Regions from separate parts of the Pantoea ananatis PA13 genome, predicted to be linked through region 1. Evidence: riboswitches for the same ligand, from Rfam matches in the RefSeq annotation. Region 1 holds a riboswitch; each other region holds the start of a gene.
What was found. A riboswitch is a leader RNA that binds a small molecule or an ion and turns the genes downstream of it on or off. The one in region 1 is predicted to bind thiamine pyrophosphate.
Positions count from the first base shown of each region.

Region 2: it holds a riboswitch for thiamine pyrophosphate, as region 1 does, so the genes downstream of both, thiC (phosphomethylpyrimidine synthase ThiC) here and thiB (thiamine ABC transporter substrate binding subunit) in region 1, are expected to answer to the same signal.
Region 3: it holds a riboswitch for thiamine pyrophosphate, as region 1 does, so the genes downstream of both, thiM (hydroxyethylthiazole kinase) here and thiB (thiamine ABC transporter substrate binding subunit) in region 1, are expected to answer to the same signal.

Region 1 is NC_017554.1:3,783,990-3,791,928, reverse strand. Features, by position in the region: gene PAGR_RS17990 (DedA family protein) at 156-920, shown strand; gene thiQ (thiamine ABC transporter ATP-binding protein ThiQ) at 917-1,618, opposite strand; gene thiP (thiamine/thiamine pyrophosphate ABC transporter permease ThiP) at 1,602-3,212, opposite strand; gene thiB (thiamine ABC transporter substrate binding subunit) at 3,188-4,174, opposite strand; TPP riboswitch at 4,218-4,322, opposite strand; gene sgrR (HTH-type transcriptional regulator SgrR) at 4,358-6,019, opposite strand; gene PAGR_RS17965 (MFS transporter) at 6,275-7,453, shown strand; gene PAGR_RS17960 (MFS transporter) at 7,497-7,939, opposite strand, start outside.
Region 2 is NC_017554.1:4,417,103-4,425,041, reverse strand. Features, by position in the region: gene PAGR_RS20840 (aminotransferase-like domain-containing protein) at 1-152, shown strand, start outside; gene thiE (thiamine phosphate synthase) at 267-899, opposite strand; gene thiC (phosphomethylpyrimidine synthase ThiC) at 900-2,822, opposite strand; TPP riboswitch at 2,908-3,006, opposite strand; gene PAGR_RS20825 (Rsd/AlgQ family anti-sigma factor) at 3,187-3,690, opposite strand; gene nudC (NAD(+) diphosphatase) at 3,888-4,658, shown strand; gene hemE (uroporphyrinogen decarboxylase) at 4,699-5,769, shown strand; gene nfi (deoxyribonuclease V) at 5,769-6,437, shown strand; gene PAGR_RS20805 (YjaG family protein) at 6,500-7,090, shown strand; gene hupA (nucleoid-associated protein HU-alpha) at 7,279-7,551, shown strand; gene PAGR_RS20795 (DUF1481 domain-containing protein) at 7,620-7,939, shown strand, end outside.
Region 3 is NC_017554.1:1,638,860-1,646,798, reverse strand. Features, by position in the region: gene baeR (envelope stress response regulator BaeR) at 1-351, shown strand, start outside; gene trhP (prephenate-dependent tRNA uridine(34) hydroxylase TrhP) at 468-1,844, shown strand; gene PAGR_RS24235 (hypothetical protein) at 1,883-2,014, opposite strand; gene yegS (lipid kinase YegS) at 2,075-2,977, shown strand; gene PAGR_RS07755 (mannitol dehydrogenase family protein) at 3,134-4,600, shown strand; gene PAGR_RS07750 (GntR family transcriptional regulator) at 4,644-5,330, shown strand; gene thiD (bifunctional hydroxymethylpyrimidine kinase/phosphomethylpyrimidine kinase) at 5,365-6,165, opposite strand; gene thiM (hydroxyethylthiazole kinase) at 6,152-6,952, opposite strand; TPP riboswitch at 6,984-7,080, opposite strand; gene PAGR_RS07735 (hypothetical protein) at 7,384-7,581, shown strand; gene PAGR_RS07730 (AEC family transporter) at 7,674-7,939, shown strand, end outside.

The sequences.
Region 1 (7,939 bases):
CAGATAGCGAGTCGGACATCTCATTGACCAGTATAACATGGATATTTATACAGTGTCTGCCGGTGCGTTTTGTCAATATTGGCCTACAATTCTTGCCTTGACGCTGTGATGTCTGCTCTGGACAATCCAGCCTTCTGCTTTTTCTGAGGATTGATATGGAAGCCTGGGTTGAACACCTGATTACACAGTCGCTGGAGTGGGCGCTGTTTGCCGTCGCGCTGGTGACGTTTCTGGAGTCATTGGCGTTCGTGGGGCTGTTACTCCCTGGCACCGTCATGATGGCGAGCCTGGGTGCGCTGGTGGGCAGTGGACAGATCGGCTTATATCCCGCCTGGGCCGCGGGCTTCATTGGCTGCCTGCTGGGCGACTGGGTTTCCTATGGCATTGGCTGGAAGTTTCAGGGGCCGCTCCATCGCTGGAAATACCTGCAAAAGTACAAAGGGCTGCTGGATAAGACCGAACACGCGCTGTATCAGCACAGCATGTTTACCATTCTGGTCGGGCGCTTTGTCGGGCCAACCCGGCCGCTGATCCCGCTGGTGGCGGGCATGCTGGAATTGCCGGTACGCAAATTTCTGCCCCCCAATCTGATCGGCTGTATTTTATGGCCACCGCTCTATTTATTGCCGGGTATTCTGGCAGGCGTCGCGATTGATGTTCCGAAAGAAGCCCAGGGCGGCCATTTCATCTGGCTGTTATTAGGCGTTGCTATCCTGGTATGGCTGGGATGCTGGCTGTGCTGGCGCTGGTGGCGCAGTGGAAAAACGCGCGACTGGGCGACGGCTTATTTGCCACCCGAACGTCTGCGCTGGCTGGCGCCGCTAAGTTTTGTGGTGGCCGTTGCGGCGTTCGTCGGCATCCAGTTTCATCCGATGATGCCGATTTTCCGCCACCTGTTGTGGCAGGTCTTTATCGGTTAACGGCGCGGGATGCCGAGCACATCGGCTTCCCGTATGTTCCCTGACAACAGTGCGTCCGTCGATCCCTGCCAGTAAACGCGTCCATCCACCACCACCACGCTACGTGGCGCTATCTGCTGTGCGTCTTCAAGACTGTGCGACACCATCAGCAACGTAATCGCACGGGTTTCGCAGACGGTGCGCACCAGATTAAGCATCTCGCCGCGCAGGGCTGGATCGAGCGCCGAAAAAGGTTCATCCAGCAGCAGCACCGGGCGATCGCGCAGTAAACAGCGTGCCAGGGCAACGCGCTGGCGTTGTCCTCCCGAGAGCTGGCCCGGCAGGCGTGACAGCATCTCACTGAGTCCGACCTGCTGCGCAATGGTCGTCACCTGCTGGCGCTGATCTGAGGTCAGCTTCAGACCGGGATGTAAGCCCAGCCCCAGGTTCTGTTCTACGCTCAGGTGCGGAAACAGGTTATTTTCCTGAAACAGCATTGATACCGGGCGCTGGGCGGGCACGCTATTCGTATGGTCAACATCGTTAATCGTCAGGCTGCCCTGGCTGACGGGCAGAAAACCGGCAATCAGGTTTAATAACGTACTTTTACCTGCCCCGCTTGGGCCGAGAATCGCCAGTCGTTCGCCGCGCCCGGCGTGAAGGGAAAAACGCATCGGCAAATGCTGATACAGGTAAGTCAGATTATTCAGTGTCAGCATGGCGGCCCGGTAATTTTTCCATCAAGGTGAACAGAGACAGGCAGAGTAGCAGCAATAACAGTGCAGTAACGGCGCCATCGGCACCGCGATAGGCGCCTATCTGCTGATAAAGGTAGAACGGCAGCGTGCGGAAATCGGCATTACCAAACAGCGCCACGATGCCAAAATCACCAATCGACAGCACGCAGGCAAACGCCAGCGCCTGCGCCAGCGGACGTTTCAACGCCCGGAGTTCAATCAGCCACAGGCGGTTCCAGCCGCTGATGCCCAGTGCCCCGCACAGGTGGGCGTAACGTTCAGCGATATCCCGCATCGGGTTTTCCAGCACTTTCAACGCGTAGGGAATCGCGATTAACGCATTGGCAAAGATCACCACGCCATCCGCGGAGTCCGGCAAGCCGGTCGTGGCGTTCAGTAGCAGGAAAAAGCCGGTTGCCAGCACGATACCGGGCATTGCCAAAATCAGCATGCCGCTGGTGTCCATGATCTGTGCGGCGAGTGTATGCCGCCGCAGGCGCAGCTCCCGGCTGCTCCACAACAGCATGGTGGTCAGGACCAGACACAGCACGCCGGCGCCGAGCGCGATACGTAACGAGGTCAACGTTGCCTGCCATAACGCCGGTTGCTGTATCGCGCCCCGAAGCCCGCCATCCAGACCATTTACGATCACCGCCAGCAGCGGCGGCAGCAGCAGCAGCAGGGCGAAAAAGATGATGGCGGCGTCGCTGACGCGGGCCAGCGTGGAATCCTGAGGATCGCGCCAGCCGTGCAGTTGCGGGCTACCCGCCGGAATGGCGTTGCTGAAGCGCTGGCTGAGGAGCACCAGCACCAGGCAGCAGCTGAGCTGAATCAGCGCCAGGAGCGCCGCGCGGCCCGGATCGTAGTCATAGCTTAACGCCTGGAAGATGGCCAGTTCGATGGTGGTCGCCTGCGGCCCGCCACCCAGCGATAGCACGGTGGCAAAACTGGCAAAACAGAGCATAAAGATTAATGCCCCGGTGGGCAGGAGCTGGCGGCGCAGCCAGGGCCATTCAAGCAGCCGGAAATGATGCCAGCCACGTATGTTCAGTTGGGCAGCAAGCTGACGCTGTTCGGCAGGAATGCTTTCCAGCGCCTGCAGCATCAGGCGCGTGGCCAGCGGCAGGTTGAAAAACACATGGGCCAGTAAAATTCCCTGAAGCCCGTAAGGCGAGAAGTGATAGTCCACGCCAAGCCAGGCGCAAAGCTGCGCCAGCCAGCCCACCCGACCATAGACGGTGAGCAGGCCGAATACGGCCACCAGCACGGGCAGAACCAGCGTCATGGCGCACAGGCGCAGCAACACCTGACGTCCGGGAAAGCGCCGCCGATAAAGGGCTCGGGACAGTGGAATGGCCGGCAGCAAGGAGAGCAGGGCGGACAGCAGCGCCTGCTTAAACGAAAAGCCAATAACATGATGCAGGTACGTATCCTGCAGGACAGACCGCCAGTCGGTCGCTGGCGCCGCCATCCACAGTGCTGTGAAGGCCAGCAGCGCCACGCTGCAGAGCAGCAGCGTGGCGAGCGAACCCGGAATCAGCCAGAAAGGGATTAACGGCTGACGGCGCGTTGCCATTGGCTAACCCATTGCGAACGGTGGCTGGCAACCTCTTCCGGTGAAAACTGCAATGTTGTCTTCGGCACGCTGAGCGAGGCAAACCCGGCGGGCAGGTCAGTTTTGATCACCGGATACATCCAGTTCCCGGTAGGGATGGTGTTCTGAAAGGCTGGCGTAACCATGAATTGCATAAACTGTTCTGCCAGTTTGGGCTGCTTGCTGTTCGCCAGTCGGGCGGCCACCTCAACCTGCAGATAGTTGCCTTCGGCGAAGGATGCCGCAGCATAGTTATCTTTTTTCTCTTCAATGATGTGATAAGCCGGTGACGTGGTATAGCTCAGCACCAGATCGCTCTCGCCTTTAAGAAACAGGCCGTAGGCTTCACTCCAGCCTTTGGTGACCGTGACGGTTTTCTTCGCCAGCTTTTGCCAGGCCTCAGGCGCGTTGTCCCCGTAAACCTTTTGCATCCACAGCAGCAGGCCAAGGCCTGGCGTGCTGGTGCGAGGATCTTCATAAATCACGCGCCATTTCTCTGGGCTTTCGACCAGTTCTTTCAGGCTTGTAGGGGGATTTTTTAGCGTGTTTTTGTTGTACACGAATGCGAAATAACCGTAATCGAACGGCACAAAGGTGGTGTCCTTCCAGCCGCCGGGCACCTGCAGCTCACGGGTATCCACGTCGCTTTTGGCAAACAGGCCGGTTTGCTGCGCGGCCTGCAGAAGGTTGTTATCCAGGCCTAGTACCACATCGGCCTTTGTGTTCTTGCCTTCCATACGTACACGGTTCAGCAGCGAAACACCGTCTTCCAGCGCGACAAATTTCAGCTCGCAACCGCACTGGGCTTCAAAGGCTTTTTTGACGGCCGGACCCGGCCCCCAGTCAGCGGAAAAGGCGTCGTAGGTGTAAACCGTCAGGACAGGTTTGGCCGCAAAGACCGGGGCAGAAAGTAACAGCAGCACGGGCAGGACGTTTTTTAACACTTTGCGCTCCTAGGGCGGCAGGGTTGAGTCGCAAAGGATCTGAGCAAAACAACCTCTCAAATCCCTACGTCGGTATTAACCGATTCAGGTTCGACGGGTATTTCTCAGCGCCCTGACACTGTGGAAAGGGGCACCCCGTTGAGAACGCCACATTCTAGTCATTAAATGCGCAAGGGGAAAGGCTCACAGCGTAGGCGGGGCAAACCAGGCGGATTTAAAATCAAACCAGCCCAATGTATTCATCCGCACGCCGCGCATACTGCGCTGGCCCTCCAGCAGCAGCCAGTGATGAAACAGCGGATGAAGCCAGCTATTTTCCACCAGATATTTACCCCATTCAGCGAGGGAGAGCGTTTTTTCACGCCAGCGCGTGGCATCCTGCTGCCAGTTAACAGGCAGACAGTGCTGCATCAACGGCGTTTCGTATAACAGGGCAAACAGGGAATATTCGAGGGGCAGGGTAAAATTGACGCTGCCCAGCCAGATATCACTCTCGCCTTCGCCCTGATGCCAGCTTTCGTAACTGACTTCCCGGGTGTTCAACGTAACGCCCTGTTCTGCCAGCAACGGACGTAAGGCATCCGTAATACTGACATGCTCAATATGCTGGTTATACCAGGTTAACGTCAGGCTCGTGAGGCCCGCCGGTTTGTCCACTGGGGTCAGATCGCGGCGATGGTGCCAGCGGGGTAGCAGGCCGTAAGCCGGGAACCAGTAGCGCTGATAACCCCTGCCCGCATTATTGAGGAGTGCAATCGGGTTAAGCAGGTCGCTGAGCCAGCGTCGAATGTCTCGATCGGCCATTTTTTCTGAACGCTGATCGAACAGTAAATAGTAGCAACCTTCTTCAAGCCGGCTCTCTTCCTGTTTCTCATCGGCTTTTTCGCCCTGCAGGCGAACCCCTGCATAAACCAGCTCGTCACTGATCTCTGGCAGTACCCACACCGACACATCATCGATCAGCGCGCGATAGCCAAAGTAGTCGTCAAACGCTTCTATCTTCAACTGGCTGTGCTGATTACGGACGACCCGATAAGGACCTGTTCCCACAGGTTGACGGGCAAAATCGCGAATTTCAGGCCATTCCCGTGGCAGAATCATGGCGCTGACGCTGCCCAGCAGCCAGGGCAGCCAGCTGTCGGGCTGATCCAGATAGATATCCAGGGTCCAGGGGGCCGGTGAGTCGAGCCGTTGGATATGAGAAAACAGGGGATACTGACGCAGGCGTTCCAGGCTTGCGATCACATCGGCCATGTCCAGCTCCCGGCCATGATGAAAACGAATGGCAGGACGTAAATAAAAGCGCCAGTGGAGATCGGATGTTTGCTGCCAGTGATGGGCGATATCGGCCTCGATTTCCCCCTTTTCCTCATTTATGCGCGTCAGGCCGCTAAAGATCTGGCGGGCAATATGGGTTTCCGAACGGCGCAGGGGCGAACCGGGTAACAGATTCAGCAGAGGGCGATAATAGAGGACGCGCAAAATATGTTTGCCCTGGCGGAAGCTCCGCCCCAGGTGGGCGCTGATCATCTGTCTGACCTGATCTTTATCCCCCACCAGCTGGACTAACTGATCGATACGATCCTGCTCCAGAAGATCTTCGGCACGCTGCTGCTGCAGCGCCAGCCCGGTGTAGCAGAAGGTCATCAGGGAACGTTTGCCCCGTCCGGCTTCGGCCTGCCAGGTGAGCCAGCCAGCCGCTTGCATTCTGTTGAGCAGGTTTCGCATATGGCGACGCGAACAGTGCAGCAAATCAGCCAGTTCGCCCAGGGTTGTTTCCTGTGGTTGTCCCTGGCAATTTTGCCACAGACGAATGAACTGCTGCTTCAGACGTGATGACGACATAAAAGAGGAACTCCCTGATAAAGGTGCTCTGTTTTTCTTACCCCATTTTAGAGGCAATCTTTCCTGTATTGGAAGAGCGGGAGGCATTCAGTAATGAATGGCGCTCTGACATGGACTGGCAGCGATGTCTGTCCCTTCTGAGTAGTGTGTTACGATTTCGCCAGCAGGGTTATTCTGCTGGTTTTTTTTACGTTGTAGGTTTGGGTCGGGGTTCCATTGTTCCCGTTTCTCCCGTTGTTCTGTCAGGGATAAGGCATGAAATCTTTGTTATCGTTCTCGCGCCGTTTCAATCCGGTCTTTTTGGCTTTTATGGTGACCGCCTTTATCCTCGGCGTGGCCGGTGCGCTGCAGGCGCCGACGCTGAGCCTGTTTTTATCGCGAGAAGTACAGGTGCCACCGCTGTGGGTCGGGCTGTTTTTTACCATCAATGCCATCGCCGGCATTGTGGTCAGCATGATGATCGCAAAGCGCTCCGACAGCGTTGGCGATCGGCGGAATATCATCTTAGTGTGCTGTATCCTTGCCCTGGCAAACGCCATACTGTTCGCGTTTACCCGCCATTACCTGACGCTGATAACGCTGGGCGTGCTGTTATCGTCGCTGGCGAACGTCGCCATGCCGCAGCTCTTTGCGCTGGCGCGAGAATATGCCGACAGTTCCTCGCGCGAAGTGGTGATGTTCAGTTCCATTATGCGCGCTCAGGTGTCGCTGGCGTGGGTGATTGGGCCACCGCTGTCGTTTGCGCTGGCGCTGAATTTTGGTTTCGTTACGCTGTTCAGCGTGGCGGCCGGCTTGTTTTTTCTCTGTTTCCTGCTGATCTGGTTTACCGTGCCCTCGGTGCCGCGTGCGGCTTCCCTGATGCAGTCGGGCGGGATCCCCCTGAGCGGCTGGCGGATTCGTGACGTGCGCATTTTGTTTGCCGCATCAACGCTGATGTGGACCTGTAACACCATGTACATTATCGATATGCCGCTGTGGATCAGCAACGATTTGGGCCTGCCCGAAAAGCTTGCCGGTCTCTTAATGGGCACGGCCGCCGGGTTGGAAATCCCGGTCATGATCCTGGCCGGTTTCTATGCCAAACGTTGGGGTAAGCGAAAGATGATGGTGGGCGCGGTGGCCTCCGCCGTTGTGTTTTACAGCGGCCTGATTCTGTTTCACAGTCACCTGGCGCTGCTGGTCCTGCAGGTGTTCAACGCTCTGTTTATCGGCGTTGTCGCGGGCATTGGAATGTTGTGGTTTCAGGATCTGATGCCGGGGCGGGCAGGCGCAGCCACAACCCTGTTTACCAACAGCATTTCGACCGGCATTATTTTGGCGGGGTTATTTCAGGGCATACTGGTTGAACATTTTGGTCACGGCAGCGTGTACTGGGTGATCGCCGCGATTGCTTTACTGACGCTGGGAATGATACGCAACGTTAAAGACGTTTAATAAGCACGTTCCCCCGGCAGAACAGTGCCGGGGGAACGGTGCTTTAGAGCACAATCCGCTTAATATCGCCAATGATAAAGATATAGGCGACTAAGCCAATCACCGCAGTGATACCGATATACACGAGCGCATAAAAAAAGCTGCTTGTCATTGAAATGATAATGCCGATAATCAGGGGCGCTAAAATCGAAGCCATATTGGCGCAAAAGTTAAATATACCACCAGTGAGTCCTGCCATAGAAGCCGGGGCAATATCTGCGATTATTGTCCAGCCCAGACCGACCATGCCTTGTCCAAAAAAGGCAATGGACATAACGATGATAACGGCGCTGTCTGAACTCATCCAGTTAGCCGCAATAATCGTGCCGGAAAGCACCAGGCCGCTAATAACCGGAAGTTTTCGGCTCAGATTAATAGATCCTGTTGCATTCAACAGTTTATCTGAGAGCCACCCGCCAAAGAAAACGCCTACAGCGGCAGCCATAA
Region 2 (7,939 bases), 630 kb from region 1:
TGGCGATAACGGGCAGCGCCGTTGAGCAGGCGATAGCGGCATGTGTCCACGATCGGCCAAGGGCACATACCTCTTTACCTGTGGTTGAGGAGCAGGGCCAGAAAGAGGAGGGAACTGGCCCTGGTCCGGCCATTCCGGCCGGACACCTGTGACTTTACTGAGCATAAAAAAACCGCGCCAGCCGTAATACTCATTGCCGTGCGCGGCTTTCCACTCTTTAACAGCCTTTTGCACAGGCTGCAGGTATTTCTGGGCGCTGACGCGCGTTAGTACGCCGTTTCGGGTTCGGCAAGCCGCAGCAGAACACGCGTGGCCTCCTGCCAGTCTTCTGCCTGAGTAATCGCGCTCACCACCGCAATACTGCCCACCCCGGTGGCCAGGACCTCTGGCGCACGATCAATACTGATGCCTCCGATCGCGACTGTTGAGATGCCGTGCAGCCGGGCCAAATGGCGCTTAAGTTCAGCTACGCCCTGAGGGGAAGAGGGCATGGCCTTCGTCTGGGTGGGGAAGATGTGCCCCAGCGCCACATAGGAAGGGCGCAGTGCCAGCGCCCGATCCAGCTCTGCATCATCATGAGTTGAAAGTCCCAGCCGCAAGCCTGCGTGCAGGATCTGCTGCAGGTTAGCGACCTCTAAATCTTCCTGACCCAGATGGACGCCATAGGCCTGATGTTTAATCGCCAGTTGCCAGTAATCATTGATAAACAGACGTGCCTGATAGCGCTTACCTGCGGCGATAGCCCGAATAATCATGGGTTCAACCACCTCGTCCGGCTGATCCTTGATCCGAAGCTGAAGGGTTCGCACACCGGCTTCCAGCAGGCGCTCTATCCATTCCACGCTGTCAACGACCGGATAGAGCCCCAGACGTGATGCGGTTGCGGGAAAGGCGTCCATTTATTCCTCCTTTATTGCGGTCGCAGGGTGATACAGCTCACCGCCGCGCTCACGAAAATGATCAGACATTTTCGCCATCCCCACCTCAATCGCCTGGGCTTCGGCTTCCTGCCTTGCGGCGTAGTCACGCACTTCCTGGGTAATTTTCATTGAGCAAAATTTGGGGCCGCACATAGAGCAGAAGTGGGCCACCTTACCGGACTCCTGCGGCAGGGTTTCATCGTGGTAAGCCCGGGCCGTATGCGGATCCAGTGCAAGATTAAACTGGTCTTCCCAGCGAAACTCAAAACGTGCTTTGGACATCGCATTGTCGCGGATTTGCGCGCCCGGATGACCCTTGGCCAGATCGGCTGCGTGCGCGGCGATCTTGTACGTGATTAAGCCCTGTTTAACATCTTCCTTGTTTGGCAGACCTAAATGCTCTTTGGGCGTGACGTAGCACAGCATGGCGCAGCCGAACCAGCCAATCATCGCGGCACCAATGCCGGAGGTAAAGTGATCGTAACCCGGAGCAATATCAGTGGTGAGGGGGCCCAGAGTGTAAAACGGCGCTTCATGGCAATGTTCCAGTTGTTCGGTCATGTTGCGACGGATCATTTGCATGGGAATATGGCCGGGGCCCTCAATCATCACCTGCACGTCGTATTCCCAGGCAACTTTCGTCAGCTCACCTAAGGTGTGCAGTTCCGCAAACTGCGCTTCGTCATTGGCATCCTGAATCGATCCCGGACGCAGGCCGTCACCCAGTGATAATGAGATGTCGTAGGCCGCACAAATTTCACAGATGTCGCGGAAGTGCTCATACAGGAAGCTCTCTCTGTGATGCGACAGGCACCACTTCGCCATAATGGAACCACCACGCGAGACAATCCCAGTCAGGCGTTTCGCGGTCATGGGCACATAGCGCAGCAGCACGCCTGCATGAATCGTAAAATAATCCACACCCTGCTCGGCCTGTTCCAGCAATGTGTCGCGGAAAATTTCCCAGTTCAGATCTTCTGCCACACCGTTAACTTTCTCAAGCGCCTGATAGATCGGTACCGTACCGATAGGCACCGGGCTGTTACGCAAAATCCATTCACGGGTTTCGTGGATATAGCGGCCGGTGGAAAGATCCATGACGGTATCGGCGCCCCAACGCGTTGACCACACCAGCTTTTCAACCTCTTCTTCAATCGAGGAGGTCACGGCTGAGTTGCCGATATTGGCATTCACTTTCACCAGAAAGTTACGCCCGATGATCATGGGTTCGGATTCGGGATGGTTAATATTTGCCGGAATAATAGCGCGCCCGGCAGCCACTTCCTGACGCACAAACTCAGGGGTAATATTTTCTGGCAGATGGGCGCCAAAGCTGTGCCCCGGATGCTGCTGCAGCAGCACCTCGCCGCGGATGCGTTCCCGGCCCATATTTTCCCGCAGCGCGATAAACTCCATCTCCGGCGTAATTATGCCCCGACGAGCATAATGGAGCTGGGTAACGCAGTGGCCTGCCTTCGCACGGCGTGGTGTGGGCAGGTGTTCAAAACGCAAGTGATCCAGGCCGTCATCGGCCAGCCGCTGTTGCGTGTAGGCAGAGCTGATTTGCACCAGATTTTCGCTGTCATTCCGCTCTTCAATCCAGCGCGCCCGCAGTTTATCCAACCCCCGATGCACGTCGATTTGTGCGGCGGGATCGCCATAGGCACCGGCCGTATCGTAAACCGGAACGGGCTCATTCTCCTCATAAACCGGCGCTTCTTTACTGCCGCTGGTCAGGGTAGGGCTGAGTTGAATTTCCCGCATTGGGACACGGATATCATCGCGGCTGCCGGTAAGCCAGATACGTTTTGAATTAGGGAAGGCGCTGCCGCCCTGAAGAGAGTCAATGAATTCCTGTGCCTGAGCACGTTGTTCGCGACGGGTCGTTTTAGCAGTAGACATAGCAATATTCCAGTAAGAGGGAAGGTTGCTTGTCCGGAGTTCGGAAGGAGTAACGGCACTGCTGACACCATTCGGTGGCGTACCGTATAAATTTACTCTTGTTCCCTTCGCAGGTTCTAACCTGATCAGGTTCCGCGGATCCCGAATTAACGGTCTCAGCCCTTAGGCACTCCGACAAGATGAGGTTTCAACGATTTCGCTACGGCGCCCGCTCGGCTTCACCCGGGAAAAAGGGATAGCATGAACAGCGCCCGTAGATGACGTATCAACCGTAAACACCGACTACGTTCGGCGTTAAACGTAAAGCCCACTCAGCATAAGGGGGCTTTTGGCTAATCACAAGTCTTTTACAATCGATTAGGTTTTAGGCGGGGCGGGCAATTTCGCTGTCGTTAGCCACGGGCGGGGTCAGGTGATTATCCCATGCCATCTGGATGAGTTTGTCCTCAAGCGTAAAGCGTCCTTCCAAGGCTTCTCCGACCTCCGATAGCGCATTCTGAAAGGTGACGTAGTTATCGTCATCGATCGCCTGCTGCAGGTGTCCGTCATACAGCTTCATCAGTTGTTCGGTGTTGGCTTCCAGCGAGGGATAAATCTGCGTTGCTGCCAACAGCGGACTGGTACCGTCCATTTCTCCGATCAGGCGTTGATAGAGGCTGAAGTGGCCGGATGAAAGATAATCGACCAGATTATGGCAAAAGTTATCAAGTGCCTGTTCATCCAGACGCGTCAGTGCCTCTTTCTTTGGCTTGATACCGACCAAATGGTAATAAGAAACCAGTAACTGGCGGCGAGCGGCCAGCCATGAATCGACCAGTTCATTACTGCCACCTACGCGTTTGGTCAGAACGTCTAACTGGTTGAGCATAGTTAACTCCGTATGAGTTATGCACCTTCATATTTCAGATTAGCGATGCGTCAAGTGCGCTTGTTTTCCACGAGCCTGCCGGGGAGAAATAAGCGTGTTGTCGTCTTGCAACCAGAATTATTTGGGTATAGTTGTTCATCTACACACTTAACATCGGGACTTCAGCGTGCGGGTTGACGCTAAGGATGACGAAATAAATGCAATGCGAAATTTCAAGCGTAGACGCTGGATGGTGGATTGTCAGCAGTGAACAAAAAATTTGGTTACCGCAAGGAGACCTGCCTCACGGTAATGCGCAGCATTTTGGCCTGACGGGTCATCAGGGGCGCGTAATTGGCGAATGGCAGGGGGAGAATGTCTGGCTGATTTGCGAAACACGTTCGGAGGATATGCTGTCTTTGCGGCAGTTACTTAACGAAGATCCGGGACTGTTTCAGTTGGCAGGGCGCGGTGTACAGCTGGCCGAATTTTATCGCTCTCACCGCTGGTGTGGCTACTGCGGCCATGAGATGCACGCCAGCAAGCGTGAATTTGCCTGCCTGTGCAGCCACTGCCGTGAACGCTACTATCCACAGATTGCGCCCTGCATTATCGTCGCCATTCGCCGGGGGGACGAGATCCTGCTGGCTAACCATGCGCGCCAGCGTAATAACATTTACACTGTGCTGGCCGGTTTCGTCGAAGTAGGCGAAACCATTGAACAGGCCGTCGCGCGCGAGGTAATGGAAGAGAGCAACGTGCGTGTCAGGAATGTCCGCTATGTCACCTCGCAGCCCTGGCCTTTCCCGCAGTCTCTGATGATGGCGTTTATGGCGGAATATGATGGCGGCGAGTTACAACATGACGGCAAAGAGCTGCTGGACGCCGGATGGTTCCGCTTTGATGCGCTGCCTTTACTGCCGCCGCCCGGTACCGTCGCCCGTCGATTAATTGAAGATACGGTGGCCCTCTGCCGCGCTGAGGCGTGAGAGTGCTACACTACTCGCTTGATACCGAGAGAGTCCTGAGATGAGTGAACTGAAGAACGACCGTTATTTGCGCGCCCTGTTACGCCAGCCTGTAGATGTCACCCCCGTATGGATGATGCGGCAAGCCGGGCGTTATTTGCCGGAATATAAGGCAACGCGCGCCCAGGCAGGCGATTTTATGTCGCTGTGCAAAAATGCCGAACTGGCCTGCGAAGTCACCCTGCAACCCCTGCGTCGCTTTAAGCTGGATGCGGCGATCCTCTTCAGTGATATTCTCACCATCCCTGATGCAATGGGGCTGGGTTTATACTTCGAAACAGGCGAAGGCCCGTGCTTCTCCAACCCGATTACCTGCCGTGCTGATGTCGATCGCCTGCCGGTGCCCGATCCTGAACAGGAGCTGGGTTACGTGATGAATGCGGTACGCACCATCCGTAAAAACCTCAACGGCGAAGTACCATTGATAGGCTTCTCAGGCAGCCCCTGGACGCTGGCGACCTATATGGTTGAAGGGGGAAGCAGCAAAGCCTTCACCAAGATCAAAAAAATGATGTATGCCGAGCCTGCCACGCTGCACGCCATGCTGGATAAGCTGGCCGACAGTGTCATCCTCTATCTTAATGCCCAGATCCGCGCCGGTGCGCAGTCGGTGATGGTCTTTGACACCTGGGGCGGCGTGTTAACCGGGAACGACTATCGTGAGTTCTCGCTTTACTACATGCATAAAATTGTCGACAGCGTGCTTCATGAGAACGAAGGACGTCGTGTGCCCATCACCTTGTTTACCAAGAATGGTGGCCAGTGGCTGGAAGCCATTGCTGAAACGGGCTGTGATGCACTAGGTCTGGACTGGACTATCGATATCAGTGAAGCCCGCCGCCGTGTCGGCCACAAAGTTGCTTTGCAGGGCAATATGGATCCTTCCATGCTCTATGCACCCCCGGCGCGAATTGAGCAGGAAGTGGCAACGATTCTGGAAGGATTCGGCCAGGGTGAAGGCCACGTTTTCAATCTGGGACACGGCATCCATCAGGATGTTCCACCCGAGCATGCCGGCGTATTTGTTGAGGCGGTGCACCGTCTGTCACGCCAGTATCATTCGGCGTCATAATGGATATCGCCGCTCTTCGCGCGGAGCAACGCCAACGGGCCGCAGAAGTCGTACGGCAGGATGATTTTGACGTGCTGCCGCCACGCTTTATTGGTGGCGCAGACGTCGGTTTTGAGCAGGAAGGCGCAGTGACGCGTGCGGCACTGGTTATTCTTGAATATCCGTCCATGAAGCTGGTGGAATATCGCATCGCGCGCATTGATACCACCATGCCTTACATTCCGGGCTTTCTCTCTTTCCGTGAGTATCCGGCCCTGCTGGCGGCCTGGGACATGCTGGAGCAGAAGCCCGATCTGCTATTTGTCGATGGTCATGGTATCTCACATCCGCGCCGGCTTGGTGTCGCGTCGCATTTTGGGTTGATGGTGGATGTTCCCACTATCGGTGTTGCGAAAAAGCGTCTGTGCGGGCACGTTGAGGCGCTGGATGAAACGCCCGGCAGTCGGCAGCCGTTGATGGATAAAGGAGAACAAATTGGCTGGGTATGGCGCAGCAAGGCACGCTGTAACCCGCTGTTTGTTGCCACCGGACACCGCGTCAGTCTGGACAGCGCTCTGGAATGGGTAGAAAAGTGCACACAGGGCTACCGTTTACCGGAGCCCACGCGCTGGGCGGATGCTGTGGCATCTCGCCGACCCGCATTTCTGCGCTGGCAAAGCGCGCTTTAACACTGTTTGTATGGCGCTTTTGGGTTACACTGCCGCCAGCGAAACGAATAAGAGCTCTGTGTATGTTACAAAACCCTGTACATCTGCGTCTGGCAAAGCTGGAAAGCTGGCAACACCTGACGTTTATGGCTTGCCTGTGCGAGCGCATGTATCCCAACTACGTGGCTTTTTGCCAGCAAACCGAGTTTGCCGATCCTGCACTTTACCGCCGTATTCTGGATCTGATTTGGGAAACGCTGACGGTTAAAGATGCGAAGATCAATTTTGACAGCCAGCTGGAAAAGCTTGAAGCGGCGATTCCCGATGGCGATGCGTTTGAGGTTTACGGTGTCTATCCGGCCATTGATGCCTGCGTGGCATTGAGTGAAGTGCTGCATTCGCAGTTAAGCGGTGAAACGCTTGAACATGCGATTGAAGTCAGCAAGACCTCGATCACCACCGTTGCCATCCTGGAAATGACTCACGAAGGTCGCGAAATGACCGATGAAGAGCTACGAGAAAATCAGGCTGTCATCGATGAATGGGACCTGCAATGGGAGATTTTTCGCCTGCTCGCGGATTGTGAAGAGCGAGACCTCGAATTGATAAAAGGTCTGCGATCTGACCTGCGTGAGGCGGGAATTAGTAACATCGGTATAAAAATTCAGCAATAAGGCGAGAAAACGTGACTTCAGGCCTTAATTAGCGCGCCTGGAGGCTTCACATCAGCCCCCAGTCTGGTCTACATTTGGGGGGCTGAAAATTGTGGCTATCGGTGCGTGCAGGCTGAAGAGTGCCCGAAGCTGGCTTTTCCCTCGCACTCGTTGCTTAGCAAGCGATAAATACACTTTAAGGATAACTTATGAACAAGACTCAACTGATTGATGTGATCGCAGAAAAAGCTGACCTGTCTAAAACCCAGGCCAAGGCAGCGCTGGAATCTACTCTGGCTGCAATCACTGAGTCTCTGAAAGAGGGTGATGCTGTACAACTGGTTGGTTTTGGTACTTTTAAAGTGAACCACCGCGCTGAGCGTACCGGTCGTAACCCACAGACTGGCAAAGAAATCAAAATCGCTGCGGCAAACGTACCTGCATTCGTGTCTGGTAAAGCTCTGAAAGACGCCGTTAAGTAAGACGTCGCACTGCGGTAACGTTTTAAAACAGGGGCGATTTCGCCCCTTTTGTTTAGGGGCCAGCCACCATGACTACGCTGTTTCAGCGATTATCAGCCCTGCTTCTCTCCTCTTTTCTCATTGGGTGTAGTTCAACGCCCGACATTCCGGCTTTCTCGGCCAGCGGTTATCTCGCCGATCGCGGCAGTGTTCGTATCTGGCGCAAGAATACCGATCATCACTCGGTACATATTCGTACGCTCTATAATCCGTTCAACAGCGAAAAAAGTGAAATTACGGACTATCGCTGGCTCGGCGATGATCTGATCAGCGTGGAACGCCAGGTGAAAGGCGAAAAGCCAGACGACGTTACGCTACGCTTTGATCAAGGCGGCAATCTCAATTTTAT
Region 3 (7,939 bases), 2.1 Mb from region 1:
ACCATTTTGCGTCGCGTCAAACGCTCGCCAGAAGACGCGCCGGTCGCATCGCTGCTGAAAGTACACGAAAGCCGCTTTCAGGCCAGCTGGCGCGATGAGCCGCTCGATTTAACCCCTGCGGAATTTCGTTTGTTAAAAACGCTGTCCCTTGAGCCGGGGAAAGTCTTTTCCCGTGAGCAACTGTTAAACCATCTTTATGATGATTATCGCGTGGTCACCGACCGCACCATCGACAGCCATATCAAGAACCTGCGCAGGAAGCTGGAAAATCTGGACAGCGAGCAGCCTTTCATCCGCGCCGTGTACGGCATGGGCTATCGCTGGGAAGCCGATATCTGTCATTTGATTTAGATTGATTTAGATCAATTTACTTCCTTTTTCTCACTGCCTACAATTCCGCATCTTTTGCAGGGTTTAGCCCTGCACGTGCCGCCCAGGCGGCATGCTGACCTGATATCAGTGAGTTCATCATGAAACCAGAATTGCTTTCTCCAGCCGGAACGCTGAAGAATATGCGTTACGCCTTTGCCTACGGCGCGGACGCCGTGTACGCCGGCCAGACGCGCTACAGCCTGCGCGTGCGTAACAACGAATTCAGCCATGAAAACCTGGCGAAGGGCATTAATGAAGCCCATGAACTGGGTAAAAAGTTTTACGTCGTTGTGAATATTGCCCCGCATAACGCCAAGCTGAAAACCTTTATCCGCGACTTAACGCCGGTGATTGAGATGCAGCCGGACGCGTTGATTATGTCCGATCCCGGATTAATCATGCTGGTGCGTGAGGCGTTTCCGTCCATGCCCATTCACTTATCCGTTCAGGCCAATGCCGTTAACTGGGCAACGGTGAAGTTCTGGCGGCAAATGGGGCTAAGTCGGGTGATTTTGTCACGTGAACTGTCGCTGGAAGAGATCGCCGAGATTCGCCAGCAGGTGCCTGAAATGGAGCTGGAAGTGTTCGTACACGGTGCGCTGTGTATGGCCTATTCCGGGCGCTGCCTGCTTTCCGGTTACATGAATAAGCGCGATCCTAACCAGGGAACCTGCACCAATGCCTGCCGCTGGGAATACCAGTTGCAGGAGGCTAAGCAGGATGAGGTGGGGAATATTGTTGAAATCCATCAGCCGGTTACCGTGCAGGACGTCACGCCAACCCTGGGCATCGGCCAACCCAGCGACAAGGTATTTCTGCTGGAAGAGAAGATGAAACCTGGTGAGATGATGAGTGCCTTTGAGGATGAGCACGGCACCTACATTATGAATTCGAAAGACTTGCGTGCCGTGGCGCATGTTGAACGGCTCAGCCAGATGGGCGTTCACTCATTAAAAATTGAAGGCCGGACCAAATCCTACTATTACTGCGCTCGCACCGCTCAGGTCTATCGCAAAGCCATTGACGATGCCGCCGAGGGCAAACCCTTTAATCCCGCTCTGCTGGAAACGCTGGAGGGCCTGGCGCATCGCGGCTACACCGAAGGCTTTTTACGCCGTCATACCCATGACAGCTACCAGAATTACCAGAACGGCTATTCCATCTCGGAACGTCAGCAGTTTGTCGGCGAATTCAGCGGCGAGCTGCGTGATGGCTGGGCGGAAGTGGTGGTGAAAAATAAATTTGCCCTGCACGACAGCCTGGAGATCATGACGCCCGCCGGCAACCTGATTTGTACGCTGGATGCCCTGCAAAACAGCCGGGGCGAGCCGACGGAGGTGGCGCCGGGAGACGGACATCGCGTCTGGATGAAGGTGCCGCCTGATGTTGACCTGCAATTTGCGTTGCTGCTGCGCAACTTTACTGCGGGTCAGGATACACGCGATCCGCACGCCACGCGCGTGCCAGCTTGACACATTTTGACAAAAGCAAGAGTAGGATCACAGACGGCTTAATTTTGCTGTTCTATAGTGCTGCCTGCTACCAATGAGTAACAATTATCAGCAGCTGTAACTGGATCCACCTCATTCACCCGCCCGGCTCCCCCGTGCGGGTTTTCTTTTTTCTCCTTTTCGCCAATCATTTTTCTTCTCCGGCTATGCTATAACCACTCACTACGCTTTAGATCTCCAAGGAACAGATAATGGACAAACAATCGCTTACGCTGCTGATCCTGAACGGTAAAGGCGCAGGCAATGATGATCTACGTGAAGCGGTCACTAAGCTGCGCGATGAGGGCTACAACATTGCCGTGCGCGTGACGTATGAAAAAGGCGACGGCGAGCGCTACGTCGAAGAAGCCCTGGAATTACAGGCTGAAACCGTGGTGGCAGGCGGCGGCGATGGCACCGTCAATGAAATCGCCACCGCCCTGGCGTCCGTCAACGTCGCCGACCGTCCTGTCTTAGGCATTATTCCCCTGGGGACGGCCAACGATTTTGCGACCAGCGTCGGCATTCCTGAAGAAATCGAGCCTGCGCTGCGTCTGGCGATTCAGGGCAAAGCCTACGATATCGACCTGGCCCGGGTGAATCAGCATCACTACTTTATCAACATGGCGACCGGCGGCTTCGGTACACGTATTACCACTGAAACGCCGGAAAAACTGAAGTCGGCCTTGGGTGGCGTTTCCTACTTCATTCACGGGCTGATGCGCATGGATACACTCAAGCCCGACAGCTGTGAAATCACCGGACCTGATTTTAGCTGGCAGGGCGATGCGCTGGTCATTGGCATTGGTAACGGCCGTCAGGCTGGCGGCGGTCAGCGTTTGTGTCCCGCTGCGTTGATCAACGACGGCCTGCTCGACATCAGCGTGGTCACCGCGCAGGAGTTACTGCCTACCCTGCTGCACTCACTGACCGGCGGCGATGAGGACAATCCCAGCATTATTTCCACCCGTCTATCGTCCCTGACGATCCGCTCATCGCATGAGATGACGTTTAATCTGGATGGCGAACCGCTGTCCGGACAGGAGTTTACGATTGATGTTATGCCAGGTGCGCTAAGCTGTCGCCTGCCACCGCAGTGCGCGTTGCTGAGCTAAGTTAACCGGGAGTGAAGACTCCCGGCTTAGATGTAAACAGTTCGTGATTGCATTCACAATTTCGTCACGCCAACTTGTATGGTAGTCGCGGGGCGCGTAATTTTTCATCTTTACCGCCGGAATGGCCTGTCGCTCCCTCCGCCACAAGGATGCATGATGCTGCAAATTGACCACCTTCCCGCTGATGTTAAGCGCCCCGCCTACGACCGTAGCCAGCTTAAAACCCGAATGATACACATCGGGTTTGGTGCCTTTCATCGCGCCCACCAGGCGTTATGTAGCGATAAGCTGGCTGAACTGGGCAGCGACTGGGGTTACTGCGAGGTGAATTTGAACAGCGGCGCTCTTATTCAGGCGCTGCGGGAACAGGACCTGCTCTACACGCTGACAGAAAAGAGCGACGATGCTTTAGAAACCCGTGTAATCGGCATTATCACGTCCGCGTTGCATGGCAAAACGGACGGTATCGAGGCCGTCATTGAGGCGCTGTGTCAGCCTGACGTGGCGATTGTATCAATGACCGTGACAGAGAAAGGCTACTGTCATCTGCCCGCCAGCGGCGACCTTGACGTTCAGCACGCGGATATTCAGCACGATCTGGCGCAGCCGGACCAGCCGCACTCTCTGCCGGGTCTGATTGTCGCGGCAATCCGCCGCCGCCGTGAACGGGGAGTCGCGCCATTTAGCGTGATGTCCTGCGACAATATGCCAGAAAACGGCCGCGTAACCCGTAATGTCGTGATGCAGCTGGCCCGGCAGTACGATGCCTCCCTGGCTGACTATATCCAACAGAACCTCACCTTTCCCTCCACCATGGTGGATCGTATCGTGCCCGCCATGAATGACGCGGCATTTGACGCCCTGCGCCAGCGCATCGGTTCACGGGATCCGGTCGCCGTTGAAGCTGAACCTTTTTTCCAGTGGGTGATCGAGGACCATTTTGTCAGCGGCCGACCGGACTGGGATAAAGCGGGCGCTCAACTGGTGCAGGATGTTCTGCCGTTTGAGCAGATGAAGTTGCGCATGCTCAATGGCAGCCATTCGTTTTTAGCTTACCTTGGCTATCTTGCCGGTTACGAACACATCAGCGACTGTATGGCTGATGACGCGTTTCGCGCAGCGGCACGGGCGCTGATGGTCAATGAGCAGGCACCTACGCTGACCATTCAGGATGTCGATTTATCCGCCTATGCCGATGCGCTTATCGCCCGCTTTGCCAATCGGGCGATTAAGCATCGGACTTATCAGATTGCGACCGACGGGACCCAGAAGCTGCCCCAGCGCTTTCTCGACAGCCTGCGTTGGCATCTGGACCACGGCACGCCGTGTCCCTTGCTGCTGCTGGGCATCGCGGCCTGGATGCGCTATGTCAGCGCAGTGGACGAAAAAGGCGAGCCCATCGAGATCCGCGATCCGCTGAACGCACAACTGGCCACTTGCGTAGCGGAAAGTGATGACGGTGAAGCTCGCGTGCGGGCGTTACTCAACATCAGCAGGGTATTTGGCGACGATCTTGCTAAAAACGATGCGCTGGTGAAACAACTTACCGCCTGTTACCTGCAGCTTGCCGCTCAGGGAGCCCGTGCCAGCGTTCAGCAGGCCATTGCCGGTCCTGAGGTCTGATGCGATCGCCTGATGCCAGGCCGAAGATAAAACGGACAGCGATATGACACTTTCTTACACCATTACCACCAGCGAACCGGTGAATCAGCAGGTTTACCGCTATCTGCGCCGCGATATCGTGACGTGCGTAATTCAGCCTGGTGCACTGCTCTCGGAAAAAGAGGTTTCCACCCGGTTCAACCTCTCACGTCAGCCGGTGCGGGAAGCCTTTATCAAGCTCGCGGAAGCCGGTCTGGTTCAGATCCTGCCGCAGCGCGGCACCTTTGTGCGCAGGATCTCGGCTAAACGGGTCGAAGATGGTCGTTTCATTCGTGAGGCCGTGGAGATTGCCGTGGTCCGTCGCGCTGCTGAGGAAATCGCAGAGTCAGGGCTGATGGCGCTGGAGCATAACCTGCAACTGCAACGCATCACCGCTGCCCGTGGCGATAGCCAGATGTTCTTAAGCCTGGACGATGAGTTTCATCGCCTCATCGCTGAGAGCATCGGCTGTCCACTGGCGTGGGAAACGGTTGAAAACATCAAAGCCACCATGGATCGGGTACGCTATTTAACCCTGAATGACGTTGCGCCCGCCGAAACCCTGATAGAACAGCATGATGCTATTTTTGCGGCGCTGAAGGCAAACGATCCCGTCAAGGCTGAGGCGGCGTTGCGCCATCATTTGCAGGCCATGATGTTTTCGATCACCCCAGTCATCAAGCAAAACAGCGCCTGGTTTGAAGAGGATTAACGCCTTGCCAGTCTGCAAGGCGAAACACGATGGGCTACCACCACTGATGGAAATGGTGCACCGGCCCAATCCCGTTGCCCACTTCCAGCGAATCTGCCGCCAGTAATGCCTGCTGCAGCCAGGCTTTCGCTTCACTGATCGTCGCTTCCCAGCTGTCATGCCGGGGACGTAAGGCCGCGAGCGCGGCGGACAGTGTACAGCCAGTGCCGTGCGTATGACGCGTGTTTACCCGCACGCTGCTAAAGCGCTGACGCCCTGCCCGGGTCAGCAGCCAGTCCGGGCTTTCATCACCATCGAGATGACCGCCTTTCATCAGCACTGCCTGGCAGCCCAGCGCCAGTAGCGCTTCGCCCTGGGTGAGCATCTCATCTTCATTGAGGGCAACCTGGCATCCCAGCAGTGCAGCGGCTTCGGGCAGGTTTGGCGTAATCAATGACACCTGTGGCAATAAACGATCTCGCACACAGGCAATCGCATCCGGATTCAGCAGGGCATCGCCGCTTTTAGCCACCATCACCGTATCCAGCACCACAAAGGGAATTTCCCGCCGCTGCAGGCCATGGGCCACCCGCTCGACAATTTCTGTTTCAGACAGCATGCCAATCTTCGCACTGTCGATGCGCACATCATCCAGCACCGAGTCCAGCTGGGCGGTCACAAACTCTGGCGCAACAGGGTATACCGACTGCACGCCGCAGGTATTCTGCGCCACCAGCGCCGTGATCACACTGGTACCGTAAGCGCCCAGTGCAGAGAAGGTTTTCAGATCGGCCTGGATACCGGCCCCGCCGCTGGGATCGGTCCCCGCAATCGTCAGGGCATTAATGCGTTTCATCAGGTGCCTCCAGCGTCCAGAGTGCATCCAGGAAAGCAGGCGCAAAGCTACCCGGTCCATCTGCATCCTGCGCGGCCTTTTCTCCAGCCAGCGCCATCACCCGACAGGCGCAGGCGATGTTGATCAGTCGGTCACCTGTCAAACAGGCAAAGGCCGCAACCACCGCTGAAAGCGCACAGCCGGTGCCGACCACCCGCGTCATTAACGGCGAGCCGCCCGTAATCGCCCAAGTGCGCTGCCCATCGGTGACATAGTCTACTTCGCCGGTTACGACGACACAGGTATCAAAGGCTTTTGCCAGCTGTTGGGCTGCCTGCAGTGCGGCTTCGGCCGAATGCAGGCTGTCAACACCGCGTCCGCCTTCTGCCTGCTGCGCCAGCGCCAGAATCTCTGAGGCATTGCCGCGAACCACTGCAGGCGACTGCGCGAGTAGCTGCTTGCAAAACGCGGTGCGCAGCGTCAGCGCGCCGACCGCCACCGGATCCAGTGTCCAGGGCGTGCCCGCCTGGTTTGCTGCAAGCACCGCAGCCTGCATCGCTTGCTTACGATCGTGGGTTAGCGTACCGACATTGATAAGCAGCGCATCGGCAACCGCGCTAAACTGCGCCGCTTCTTCAGCGTCGATGACCATGGCCGGAGAGGCATTAAGGGCGAGTAAAACGTTAGCCGTTAGCGTTTGCACCACATCGTTGGTCATACAGTGCACCAGCGGTGACTGACGGCGAAATTGTTGCAGAATGGGCGCGCATTGCGCATCAGAAAGGTGTTGCGGTTGATGTGTCATCATAACTCCCAACCGGCGGACAAGAAGGCGAATGCGGTCAGGCATCAGACTTCCCTACGCTGGCATTATCCAGATCAGGTAATACGGGTTTTTCTCAGCCTTCACAAAGAAGGGCACCCCGAGTCGTGTTACGAACAAAAGCTTAAGTAAGCGCTCTGATTTAAGCAAGGCTCTTATTATTTTTTCGATTTGATATGCAAAGCTTTTGCATGATCTCGATCAACCACCAACTTCACAAAAAAAGGCTTAATGCTGCGGGCTCTAAATTTGCACGTAATAGCCGCGAAAGCCGTTTCGCTATTTAACAATAATATTCGCCCCTGTTACATCATCTATTAATAAATTAAACCTGCCAAAAACATCGCACCCTAAAAGTAAACGCATAAACGTAAAAAACAAATAAACAGAGCACTTCATACTTTACAGGAAGCATGATGCGATTCTTAGCGCTTATTCCTCATCGTCACCGATGGACCGACATTAGTATCACCCGTCAGGGTGCGGTTTCTCCTTCTGGCCGATATTATTATTCCACCTATCTTTCTGCCCGCTGCCAACGTTGCGATACGGTTATCCATCGGGTTTATTACCGCGATATCAGTGATGATCAGGCGCGTCGCTGGCTGGGATGATCTGGCTGACCGCGCGCCCTGTTTTGCCAGGTTACGTGGTTGAAGCAATTTGATAGTCTTGCGGTTACTGAGTCACTGGATTGCTTACACTTATGCCATTCCTGCTGGATACACTAGGACACCAGATCTACCTTTCCGCCCCGCTATTTATCCTGATTTTTCTGGGATTCTGCCTTATCCGGTTTGGCAGATGGCCCGTTACCGTCAGCGAAGGCATGAACCGTTTTGTGTTCAATGTCGCCCTGCCCTGCATGCTGTTTCGCATCATGAGTGATTTTTATAACAGTCCACCGGTCGATGTACGCCTGCTGCTGGCGTTTTTTGGCAGTTGCCTGTTGGTCTTCATTGTGGGACGGAT